DNA from 3 places in the Lysinibacillus parviboronicapiens genome. Region 1 is predicted to be linked to each of the others. Evidence: predicted binding sites of a transcription regulator. Region 1 holds the regulator's gene; each other region holds the start of a gene.

Region 1 (4,295 bases):
GCAACCGTTCAAGTGACAACGTTCTATTATGAAGGACAACAATGATACATAGGCGCACATACTTCAAATGTATGGGCGCCTATTCGTTTAGGAGGTCATAAAAATGGAAATGGCTTATACAGTGACAGTTTTCCTCTTTGGGCTCGTACTTGGCTCGTTTTTTAATGTAGTGGGGCTACGTGTTCCACTGAAAGAGTCGATTGTCAGCCCACCTTCACACTGTACGAATTGCAAGAGACAACTAACTGCACTGGATTTAGTGCCAGTGTTGTCATATGTCTGTTTAGGTGGCAAATGTCGTAGCTGTGGGCAAAAAATCTCATGGATTTATCCGTTAATGGAGCTTATCACCGCACTTTTATTTGCATTTGCGTATTGGCGATTAGGTTTTAGCGTAGAATTTGTAGTGGCGATGTTATTGATATCATTATTAGTGATACTCGTTGTTTCTGACTTGGCGTATATGCTTATACCTGATAAAGTACTGATATTCTTTTTACCATTGTTGTTAGTTGGGCGTGTCATGTCACCACTGACACCATGGTGGGATAGTCTAGTGGGCGCAGTAGTTGGTTTTGGCATATTATATCTGATTGCAGTGCTGTCACGTGGCGGCATGGGTGGTGGTGATATTAAATTATTCTTTTTACTTGGCCTTGTACTTGGCACGTTGAATACACTACTTACACTATTTGTAGCCGCAAGCATTGGGATGGTAGTGGGCATCGTGGTGCTACGACTGCGTCAGCAAGGCAGAAAAACACCTATACCGTTTGGTCCGTCGATAGCACTTGCAGCGATTCTTGTATATTTCTTTGGGGACGCCATGATTAATTGGTATGTAGGATTATGGTAGACTTTAAACCTTTTAGATAGGGGAGGCGATTGTGTGAAACCTATTATTGGGATAACAGCATTTGCAGAGGATGATTTATCGTCAAGATTAAATGTAGCATATTGTAAAAGTATTATCGAAGCGGGTGGCATTCCATTTATTATCCCTCTTGGGGTAGAGAATGATGTGGCGCAAATTTTATCATTGACTGATGGTTTATTACTTTCTGGTGGTTATGACGTGCATCCATTTCACTTTGGCGCAGAACCGACGCCAGGATTAGGGCAGATTCAACCAGAAAGGGATACGCTAGAACTCGCTTTGATTCAGGCAGCTTTAATAAGACAAATGCCGATTTTTGGGATTTGTCGTGGTATCCAACTATTAAATATTGCTCTTGGTGGCACGCTTTATCAGGATATTGATAGTGAATATCACAGTAGTAAGCTGTTAAAGCATAGACAGCAAGCAGCTCGGGGTGTTGCTACACACTATGTCAACGTTGTTCCTGATAATTTATTAAACACGATTGTGGAAGAAGATAAGATTGCTGTGAATTCAATGCATCATCAAGCTATTAATGTGCTAGCGGAAAAATTAAATGTCGTAGCAAAGTCGAGCGATGGTATCGTAGAAGCGGTGGTCCATGACTCATTGGCATTTTGTCTCGCAGTCCAGTGGCATCCTGAAGAACAAGCAATTGTAGGTGATGAAGTGGCGAAGAAGCTGTTTACAGCTTTTATCAAAGCGAGTTTAAAATACAAAAGAGAAGCATAGTTGCATGCTTCTCTTTTTTGATGGAGCAATATTGTGAGTCCATTAATGCACGCGGCGGTATAAGCCAACAACTTGTCCTAAAATCGTCACTTGGTCAACAATGATTGGCTCCATTGTCGCATTTTCTGGTTGAAGTCGGAAATGTGTTTTTTCCTTGAAGAAACGTTTAACTGTCGCTTCATCCTCTTCTGTCATGGCAACGACAATATCACCATTATCGGCAGTAGCCTTTTGTTTAACGATGACTAAATCTCCGTCAAAAATGCCTGCTTCAATCATCGATTCACCCATGATTTCTAACATAAATAGCTGATCTTCGCTTGTGCCATAAGTATCTGGTAAAGGGAAATATTCATCGATATTTTCGATTGCTGTAATTGGTGATCCAGCTGTTACTTTTCCTACAAGTGGTACATGAATGACGCTTTGTTTTTGAATGGAATCCTCGGGCTCTAAAATTTCAATGGCACGTGGTTTTGTTGGATCTCGACGGATGAAGCCTTTTTGCTCTAAACGAGCTAAATGGCCATGAACTGTTGAGCTAGAAGCTAGCCCAACCGCTTCACCGATTTCTCGTACTGATGGTGGATAACCTTTTGCGCGCACTTCTTCCTTGATAAATGCTAATATGTCCTCTTGTCTTTTAGAAACTTTTTTCATGATTGCTCACCTCTTTTTATCTTTTGTTCTTCTTACTAGATAGTATAGCAGAATGCGAACACTTATGCAAACATAGGTTCGAAAAGTGTTTGACAAAAACGTTTGTTCGTTTTAAAATCAGAACATACATTCCGAACAAACATTCTAAAAAGGGGTTATAATTCATGAACTGGATAAAGAAAAATACACATATTTCAATTTTAATCGGCGCTTGTTTACTATTTGCGGGGTACCTTTTTGTAACTGACCCTGGGGATATTACATATACAGAAATTCATATAGAACATGGCGATAGCTTATGGTCGTTAGCAGAACAATACCGTGGTAAAATGGAAACAGATGACTGGATAAAGATTGTGAAAGTGGAAAATGAATTGAAAAACGTCAATATTGTTGCAGGAAAATCATTGGTCATACCATTAGTGGGGGAAAACGCCAGGCCCACAAATTCAATTGAAATTGCGAGAAGTGGAAAATGATGAATAATCACCAATCGGCTGTCGTCTATTGCCGTGTAAGTACAGAAAAAGAGACGCAAAGTTCGTCACTTGAGCGACAAGAAGAAGAATTAGTGCACTATGCTCAACAGCAAGGCTATGAAGTAAAGTGTGTTTTTATGGATAAACATAGCGGCTATGATGTCGAGCGTGAGGGACTGCTAGAAATGCTAGATTTCATAAAAGAACAAGAGATTCAAGCATTATTTGTGCAGGATGAAACACGTTTAGGACGTGGTAATGCTCGAATGGCAGTGCTACATTTATTGCAAAAAACTGAAACAGATGTTTTTTCTATGCGTGATGCCGGACCAGTACAGCTGAATGAAATGGACACGATGCTGCTCGAAATTTTAGCGATTGTCGAGGAGTACCAACGTAAAATTCATAATGCGAAAATTCGTAGGGGAATGCGTCGTGCGGTAGAAAACGGCTATCGTCCTGAAAAAAATCTGTCCAATCGTGGGAATCCAGCTGGTCAGGAACGCAAAGAAGTGCCTATAGAAGAAATTGTGCGACTTCGTCATCGCGGTCTCACTTTTGAGGAAATTGCGATGTCACTTAGAGGGCTCGGTTTTGAAGTGAGTAAGGCAACTGTACATCGACGATATCAAGAACATCAAAAAAGATTAGCGGGCAAATAATTTGCGCCCCTAATCTTTTTTTGTCGTTTTACGATGGTTTTACGTCCACTCTTGCGCTAAAACAGCGTAATAATATTCATCCCACCACTCATCTCCGTGCGGTATACACTTTTTGAAATAACCTTCTTTTCTCATGCCGATTTTTTCCATCACTTTGTATGAGGCTATATTTTGTGGTTGGCAAGTGGCTATAATTCTATGTAACTGCATGTCCTTAAAGCCATAATTCAATAGAGCTTGTGCTGCTTCTGAGGCGTAGCCTTTATTATAATAGTCAGGGTTAAACACCCAACCAATTTCATACGTATGTTCTCCAAAATATTGATGAAAAACCATATGCCCTATCAGGATATTTTCTTCTACTAAAATTACTGGGAAATTTTTAGCTTCCTCCATGTTCTCACTGACAAAGTTTTTTGCATCTTTCTCACTGAAAACACCTTCAGGAATATATTTCATCACATTCATATCGGAAGTGTACGCATAGACAGCTTGCCAATCATCAGGCTCAAATTCCCGTATTACTAATCTTGGTGATTTTATAAACATTTTTTTACCTCCCATTTATTCATTTCATCACAACCATAAGTTTTAGTCATGATTGCATTATTTACATTTTATTGGTAAACAATGAAGAAGTACAGAATATTGTTATCATTACTTGTAAATTTCAAACTGTATAGATAAAATTAGAACAAATGTTCCTTAGGAGACATCGTTCAGGTGCAATTTCCTACATGGTGCCACCAATATAAGTATGATGTTAGGTTTCACGGAACTGGGGAGGGAGAAAACAAATGACTACATATAACAAAAATACGTTAGCGCTAGTAGAATTTGATGAAAATGATATCTCGGGGTTAATTACATTGTCAGCGTCAG
Region 2 (4,295 bases), 1.1 Mb from region 1:
ATAACCAGCAGAAATCCCTGTCGAGCCATTAACAAGCAAATTTGGAAAGCGTGCAGGTAACACAGTAGGCTCCATATCCTGGTCATCGAAGTTTGGCACAAATTCTACAGTTTTTTTGCCAATATCCCGTAGCATCTCGGCCGCAATGGCAGAAAGTCTTGCTTCTGTATAACGCATCGCTGCAGGTGGATCTCCATCGACCGAACCGTTATTACCGTGCATTTCAATCAACATATGACGCGCTTTCCAATCCTGACTCATTCGAACCATTGCTTCATAGACGGAGCTATCACCATGTGGGTGGTAGTTACCGATAACGTTACCGACTGTTTTAGCCGACTTACGGAATGGTTTCTCATGTGTATTCCCTTCTGTATACATGGCGAACAGAATACGTCTTTGTACAGGTTTTAGACCGTCACGTGCATCAGGCAACGCGCGGTCTTGAATAATATATTTACTATAGCGACCAAAGCGGTCACCCATTACTTCTTCTAATGGTAAATCTTGAAACTTTTCCGTACTACTCATGCTTGGTCCTCCTCTTGTTGGATGAATTCATTGTCTAATATATTCGAATCATCCTCCATACCGAAGTTTACATTTGCTTCGATCCATTTACGACGTGGTTCTACCTTGTCGCCCATTAATGTTGTCACACGTCGCTCAGCCCGTGCTCCATCTTCGATCGTCACACGAATTAATGTACGTGTTTCTGGGTTCATTGTTGTATCCCACAGTTGGTCGGCATTCATCTCTCCAAGTCCTTTGTACCGTTGAAGAATATAGCCTTTCCCTACTTTTTTGATGGCATTTTGCAAGTCATTTTCAGTCCATGCATATGCAATCACCTCTTTTTTACCTGTACCCTTGGATACTTTATAAAGAGGTGGCAGTGCGATGAAAACTTTCCCTGCTTCGATTAGTGGTCGCATATAACGATAGAAGAACGTTAATAGCAATACTTGAATATGCGCACCATCTGTATCGGCATCGGTCATAATTACCACTTTATCGTAGGCTGAATCCTCAACGGAGAAATCTGTGCCAACACCAGCGCCAATCGCATGAATGATTGTTGAAATTTCTTCATTTTTCATAATGTCTTGGAGCTTGGCCTTTTCCGTGTTAATGACTTTACCTCGTAATGGTAAAATCGCTTGGAACGTACGATCTCGACCTTGTTTAGCCGAACCGCCAGCTGAATCACCTTCGACTAGATACAATTCGTTTTTAGCAGCATTTCGAGACTGAGCTGGCGTTAGCTTACCTGACAGAATGGTACTAGCTTTTTTATTTTTCTTGCCGTTACGCGCATCTTCTCGTGCTTTACGCGCCGCTTCACGCACTTGCTGAGCACGAATGGCTTTACGGACCAGAGAAGCAGAGAGCTCTGCATTTTCTTCAAGAACATATAAAATCTGCTCAGAAACTACAGAATCAACGGCTGAACGAGCTTCACTTGTACCAAGCTTGCCTTTTGTTTGCCCTTCAAATTGCAGTAAATGTTCAGGAATACGAACGGAGACAATCGCCGCTAATCCTTCACGAATATCGGTTCCTTCAAGGTTTTTATCCTTATCTTTAAGTAAGCCTATTTTTCGTGCATATTCGTTAAAAACGCGTGTCAATGCAGCTTTAGCACCGGTTTCATGTGTTCCGCCATCACGTGTACGGACGTTGTTCACGAACGACAAGATCGTTTCTGAATAGCCGTCATTGTATTGGAAGGCAAACTCTACTTCAATATCATCTTGGATACCTTCTACATACTTCACGGGATGGAGTACATCTTTTTCCTCATTCAAATACGCAACGAAAGCTTCAATGCCGTTCTCATAGTAGAAAACATCACTTTTACCTTCCTCGCGTTCATCGATTAATTCAATTTTTAAGCCTTTTAATAAAAACGCAGACTCACGTAAACGTTCTGCAAGTGTATCATAGTTGAATTTTGTGACTGAGAAAATTGTGTCATCTGGTAGGAAATGTACGTTTGTGCCTGTTTGTTTTGTTTGACCAATTTCTACAAGCGTTGTCACGGGATGGCCACCGTTTTCAAAACGTTGTTGATATTTTTTGCCATCTCGATGAATCGTTACTTCTAAAAAAGTTGACAAGGCATTTACAACAGATGAACCTACACCATGTAAACCACCACTCGTTTTATAGCCGCCTTGTCCAAACTTACCACCTGCATGAAGCACGGTGAAAATTATTTCTGGAGTAGGTTTCCCCATTTTATGCATACCTGTTGGCATTCCACGTCCAAAATCTCGAACACTTAAGCTTTGATCTTTGTGAATTGTGACAATGATATGAGAACCAAAGCCAGCGAGTGCTTCATCCACCGCATTATCCACGATTTCATAAACTAGGTGATGAAGTCCTCGGCCGTCTGTAGAACCGATATACATGCCGGGTCGTTTTCGTACCGCTTCTAATCCTTCTAATACTTGAATGGCGTCATCATTATAGACGCTAGGTGACTGTTTATTCGCCAAAAGATTCCCCTCCAAAAAACAAACGCATGTTCTGATTACGTTCTCTTCCTAATAATAATAGCATTTCCTGTCAATAGCTAGTAACAGGCACAAATAAATTTATTTTTTATATTTAAGCCTCGCTTGGAAATTAAAGATAGACTTCTATTCTACCAAAGGAATGTGTGATTGACAAAATTGCCATTTTACCTATATTTTAAAAAGAACAAAAGTTAATTTATATAGATTGTGACAAAATAACTTATCTTATTATACCTCAAGCCGATGATATACAACTTACGATCATCAAGAAATATTTTCCTTTTGTTATTGAATTCAAGGCTCGTGATGAAATCTCCTTCATGACATTGTAGAATAGTGAGAAAAAGTGTAAAATACTTATTACATACTATTAGTACCAAGTGATATATTAAGGATGAAAGGAGTCCACCTATGCTAAATGGACTTATTATTTTATGTGCCTATCTAATCGGCTCTATACCTTCGGGGTTATGGATTGGTAAAATTTTTTATAAAACAGATATCCGCGAGCATGGTAGCGGTAACTTAGGGGCTACAAATACCTTCCGCATTTTAGGAAAAAAAGCTGGTTTAGTCGTAACGATAATGGATGTTTTAAAAGGAACAGCAGCTGTATTATTAGTGACACTACCTGTGTTTTCTGAAGTATCAATTCACTCATTGATTCTTGGTATTGTAGCAGTTTTAGGGCATATGTTCCCTGTCTTTGCCAGTTTCCGTGGAGGAAAAGCGGTTGCAACCTCTGCAGGCGTATTGCTTGGGTATACTTGGCCATTATTTATCTTACTATTTATCACGTTCTTTTTAGCGTTAAAGTTAACGAAGATTGTGAGCCTAACTTCAATGATTGCCGCTTTAGTAGCACTTATTTATGCAATCGTCTATTATTTTGTTATGGGAGATGTTGCGTTAAGTATTTTAGTAGCGTTTTTATTTAGCTTTATTGTTTATCGTCACCGTGCAAATATTTCTCGTATTAAAAATGGTACTGAACCAAAGGTGAAATGGCTGTAACGAAGAAAGGGGTACAACATGAATATCACATTAACAGACAATGCGCTGCAATGGTTTAAACGTGAGATGGAAGTTGAAACCGGCGATACAATTCGTTTTTACGCAAGATATGGAGGATCAAGTCCATTCCATGAAGGCTTTTCCCTCGGTATGACACGTGAGGAACCAATAGAGATAGGTGTACAATCGGTAATAGAGGGTATCACCTACTACATCGAAGACAAAGATTTATGGTTCTTTAATGATCACAACTTACAGGTAGATATCGATCCAGCAATGGATGAGTTAAAGTACGCATATATAAAATAAAAAAGTGTTTCCTTTCAAAAATTGAAGGGAAACACTTTTTTCTATCTTATTGATGCTTTAATTTCCAAAGTTGTTTATCTGTTAATAAATTTGCACATCCTCTTACTAGTCAATGTTTAATGATGGAGGAGGAATAAAAATGCCTAATTTTGAGAATAACGACACCTCCCGACCAAATACAACAAAGCTGCCACTATTTACTTCTCTTTCGGATAATATTCAAGCCATAATGACAACACTTGGCAATAGCGATGACATTATTGTCCGCGAAATTACTATAGGCAAAACAGCGAAACAGTCTATCGCACTTATCTTTATAGATGGCCTATCCGATACTCTTGCTATTACTGACTTTATCATGGAAACGCTTATGCTGGAATTAGAAGATATACCTGAAGTTCAATTAGGAAAAGCCAACGAATACTTAAAGAAAAATTGTTTAACCAT
Region 3 (4,295 bases), 2.0 Mb from region 1:
AAGTTATTTCAAGTTAAGGTAAGCTTGATTTTAGTTTATCATGATAATTGAAATAATTAATAAAAGTGAAATTAGCTTCTTGACAGTTGAAAACGCTATTACTATCATTATATATGTAGATACATATATTTTAAAGAAATGGATTTTCTTTATTTTTTTACACACATACATGTATATACATGTATCGATGTTAGCTAGAAGGAGGGTATTTTTACAGTACGAAATGAAGCTAGGACAGCAAGTTAATTTTATACTATGGAGAAATGTAGGTGGTGTTATGAAGCGTATACATTATAGTTGGTTTGTCCTTGTTATTACATTTTTCTCAATTATTGTAGCGGGCATCACATTGTCATCATCAGGCGTATTTATAGGCCCATTCGAAAATGAATTTGGTTGGGATCGCTCAATGATTGCCATGGCTTTTGCAATCAGTCTTTTTTTATATGGGATATCAGGTCCGTTTATGGCGGCATTACTTGAAGTAATTGGCTTAAAGAAAATGATGTTAGCAGCGATGGCGACATTAATATTAGGTATTGCGCTAACTCTTATCATGAATCAGGCTTGGCAGTTAACCATCATTTGGGGCTTTATTATCGGTCTCGGTGCAAGTCTTTTTTTAACGGTCTTGAGTCCTTATGTAGCAAACAATTGGTTTGAAAAAAGAAGAGGTCTTGCCGTAGGTATATTAACTGCAAGTACAGCAACAGGTCAATTAATTCTACTACCTATATTGGCGATGATTATAGATAATTACTCATGGCGATGGGCGATTGGGTTAATCATGGTTCTAAGTTCCGTCATGTTTATCATTATATTATTATTTATGAAAAACAAACCAAAGGATGTTGGCATTCTTCCTTATGGGCGTGATAAAGAATTAGACGTTAACGATGTAGAGCCAAAGAATAATCCGATTATTATTGCGTTCAAGGGTCTTTTTCACGCTGTGAAAGTGAAAGAATTTTGGTTATTGGCCGGTAGCTTCTTTATTTGCGGGCTTTCAACTAGTGGTTTAATTGGTACTCATTTTGTTTCCTACTGTATTAGTTTCGGAGTTCCTTTAGTGACAGCTGCTTCGTTTCTTTCATTTATGGGAATCTTTAATCTTGTTGGGACTACATTATCTGGGTGGCTGTCTGATCGTTTTGATAATCGTTGGTTACTATTTTGGTATTATCTATTAAGAGGAGCTTCCCTCGTTATATTACCGTATGCATTAGTCCAAGGTTCATTTACCTTGCTCGTTATTTTTACAGTTTTTTATGGATTAGATTGGATTGCAACTGTGCCACCAACAATCAGTATTTCAAGGCAAATTTTTGGTACTGCTAAAAGTGGAATAATTTACGGCTGGATTTTTGCATCTCATCAGGCTGGTGCGGCGATGGCTGCATACGGTGGCGGTCTCATCTATAAATATTTCGATTCTTACACATGGGCATTTTTCTTAGCTGGCGTTTTCTGTGTGTTAGCGAGCCTATTTGTAATAATAGTTAAGAAGCAACAACCAAATACAGTAACTCTTTAATAATGAAGTTATGGTGTTGAACACTGCAAGTTATATCCGTGATTATAGAGTTAGCAAATTTTTTTCCGAATGAAATCAGCTCATACTAAAACAGCCTTAATCTCGAAAACGAGCATTGTGGCTGTTTTTTTCGATGAATCACTATATTTTCGGAAATCTTTTGACTTAATCCAAACAAAAGTTTATAATATAAACAAATATAATAAAAGGTGATGCTATGAACGAAAGAGAACAGGCGGTACTTGCATTAATACGCCAAAATCCGTTTATGTCTCAGCAAGAGATGGCAGATAAAATGAACTTGTCTCGACCAGTGCTTGCAAATTTAGTGTCGAGCTTAACAAAGCAAGGCAAAATTGTAGGTCGTGCCTATATTTTACCTGAGGAAAATGAAATTATTTGTATTGGTGGCGCTAATCTCGACCGTAAATTTCATGTCAAAGGAACTGTGCAGCTCGGAACATCAAATCCTGCCAGCTCTTCATTTAGTGTAGGTGGTGTGGGTCGAAATATTGCTGAAAACTTAGGCCGTCTAAACCATGAGGTTACATTACTGACAACAGCAGGAAAGGATGCCGACTGGCTGGTGATTCAGGAAGCTTCAGAACCATTTATGAATTTACGCTATGTTGAACAGCTACCTGATGCTGCCACGGGTTCGTATACCGCCATTATGGACGAACAGGGCGAACTTGCTTTAGCCGTTGCCAATATGGAAGTCTATGACTTATTGTTGCCAAGTTTGTTAAAGCAATACGAGGCAATGCTAATGAATGCGGGCTGCTTTATACTGGACTTAAACTGTCCGAAAGAAACAGTTGCCTACATTCAACAAGTAGCGATTGCTCGTGAAATTCCACTAGTAATTGTGCCAGTATCTTCACCAAAAATGAACCGACTTCCGGATACTTTGCAAGGAGTCACATGGTTTATTTGTAACACAGACGAGGCAGAAACGATTGTCGGTCATACGATTGACAATGCGGCACATTATGAAAAAGCGTTACAGAAGCTTCTGCTACTAGGAGCTGAACATGTGATTATTACAGCAGGCGGAAAAGGCGTTTATGCAGCATCAACTACAATTACAGCAAGTCATTTTATGGCTAAAGCGATAGAAAAAATTGAAGATGTTACTGGCGCTGGAGATGCCTTTGTTAGTGCGGTTATTCATAGTTGGTTACGGGGACAACCCTTTACAACATGTATAGATGCGGGCTTAACAAACGCCAAAAAAACATTGGCGTCTCCGTACACAGTAAGACCTGAATTATCAGAAGAATCGTTGAAAAATGAAATGGAGGAATAACATCATGAAAGAATTCATCGTATTATCAGAAGAAGTAAAAGAGGGTCAAGAGAAAGGTCTACCAATTATTGCTTTAGAATCAACAATAATTTCGCATGGTATGCCATATCCACAAAACGTACAAACAGCGCGTGAAGTGGAACAAATTATTCGCGACAACGGTGCAGTACCAGCTACTATTGCATTAATTGATGGTAAAATTAAAATTGGATTATCAGAAGAAGAACTTGAAATGTTTGGCAATGCACAAGGTGTGGCAAAAGCTTCACGCCGTGACTTAGCCTATTTATTAGCAACTAAAAAATTAGGCGCGACAACGGTTGCCGCAACGATGATTTGTGCAGAGCTTGCAGGCATTGAAATCTTTGTTACAGGTGGTATTGGCGGTGTACACCGTGGGGCAGAAACAACGATGGACGTTTCAGCAGACTTAGAAGAATTATCACAAACAAATGTAGCGGTAATTTGTGCCGGTGCGAAGTCCATTTTAGATATTGGCTTAACGCTTGAATATCTTGAAACAAAAGGTGTACCAGTAGTTGGATATGGTACGGATGAACTTCCAGCATTCTATACACGACAAAGTGGTTTTGATGTAAACTTCAAAGCCGATACACCTGAAGAAGTTGCAGCGATGCTTCGTGCAAAATGGCAATTAGGATTACGAGGCGGAGCGGTTATTGCAAATCCGATACCAGAAGCTGAAGCACTAGAGCACGAATTCATCACTAATATCATTGAAAAAGCGCTACATGAAGCTGAGGAAAATGGTATTCAAGGTAAAAACGTAACACCATTCTTACTTGGTAAAGTGAAAGAACTGACAGAAGGTAAGAGCCTTGATGCGAACATTGCATTAGTGAAAAACAATGCAGTAATCGGTTCGAAAATTGCTGTAGCCTATAATAAAGCAAAATAATCATCTTTTTTTAAGACTCTCTGTGAAGCTTAGCGAAACGGAGGGTCTTTTTGGTTATATTAATGGATAAATATTACAATGTTGTAAGCTGTTCACGAGATTAACTAAACTAAATGACACAGTCCCTTTACAATCGACCTCTATTTTTTATACAATTAAATTTATATCTAATCTGAAAAATTTGACGGGCAAGGTGGACATATTATGGCGAAAGAGCAAATTTTGACTCCTGTAGACGTTTTTGATTTAGTCAAATCCTACATGAATGACGAAAATGTCGCATTCGTGAAAAAAGCATATGAATTGGCACGAGATGCACATATTGAGCAATTCCGTAGCTCTGGTGAACCGTATATTATTCACCCAGTGCAAGTGGCCGGTATTTTAGCAGAATTACAAATGGATCCTGAAACAGTAGCAGCTGGTTTTTTACACGATGTTGTCGAAGATACAGAAGTTACGCGAGATGATTTGGTCCGTGAATTTGGTGAAGAAGTGGCTATGCTCGTTGATGGTGTGACGAAGCTAGGGAA

The links. The regulator LexA, encoded in region 1, represses DNA repair genes until DNA is damaged. The targets are predictions, from matches to a motif close to CGAACATATGTTCG.
Region 2: a site for LexA is predicted at 2,524-2,537, ahead of parE (DNA topoisomerase IV subunit B). Genes of this name have one in related genera too.
Region 3: a site for LexA is predicted at 1,706-1,719, ahead of C9J31_RS16370 (carbohydrate kinase). Genes of this name have one in related genera too.

What each region holds. Positions count from the first base shown of each region.
Region 1 covers NZ_CP073713.1:1,367,959-1,372,253, forward strand. The annotation lists gene C9J31_RS06385 (hypothetical protein) at 1-45, shown strand, start outside; gene C9J31_RS06390 (prepilin peptidase) at 104-856, shown strand; gene C9J31_RS06395 (gamma-glutamyl-gamma-aminobutyrate hydrolase family protein) at 890-1,612, shown strand; gene lexA (transcriptional repressor LexA) at 1,655-2,272, opposite strand; gene yneA (cell division suppressor protein YneA) at 2,437-2,751, shown strand; gene C9J31_RS06410 (YneB family resolvase-like protein) at 2,748-3,413, shown strand; gene C9J31_RS06415 (GNAT family N-acetyltransferase) at 3,453-3,962, opposite strand; gene C9J31_RS06420 (GNAT family N-acetyltransferase) at 4,211-4,295, shown strand, end outside.
Region 2 covers NZ_CP073713.1:2,471,281-2,475,575, reverse strand. The annotation lists gene parC (DNA topoisomerase IV subunit A) at 1-531, opposite strand, end outside; gene parE (DNA topoisomerase IV subunit B) at 528-2,504, opposite strand; gene plsY (glycerol-3-phosphate 1-O-acyltransferase PlsY) at 2,937-3,539, shown strand; gene C9J31_RS11800 (HesB/YadR/YfhF family protein) at 3,558-3,848, shown strand; gene C9J31_RS11795 (spore germination protein) at 3,988-4,295, shown strand, end outside.
Region 3 covers NZ_CP073713.1:3,381,948-3,386,242, reverse strand. The annotation lists gene C9J31_RS16375 (MFS transporter) at 278-1,534, shown strand; gene C9J31_RS16370 (carbohydrate kinase) at 1,752-2,843, shown strand; gene C9J31_RS16365 (pseudouridine-5'-phosphate glycosidase) at 2,848-3,762, shown strand; gene C9J31_RS16360 (RelA/SpoT family protein) at 3,967-4,295, shown strand, end outside.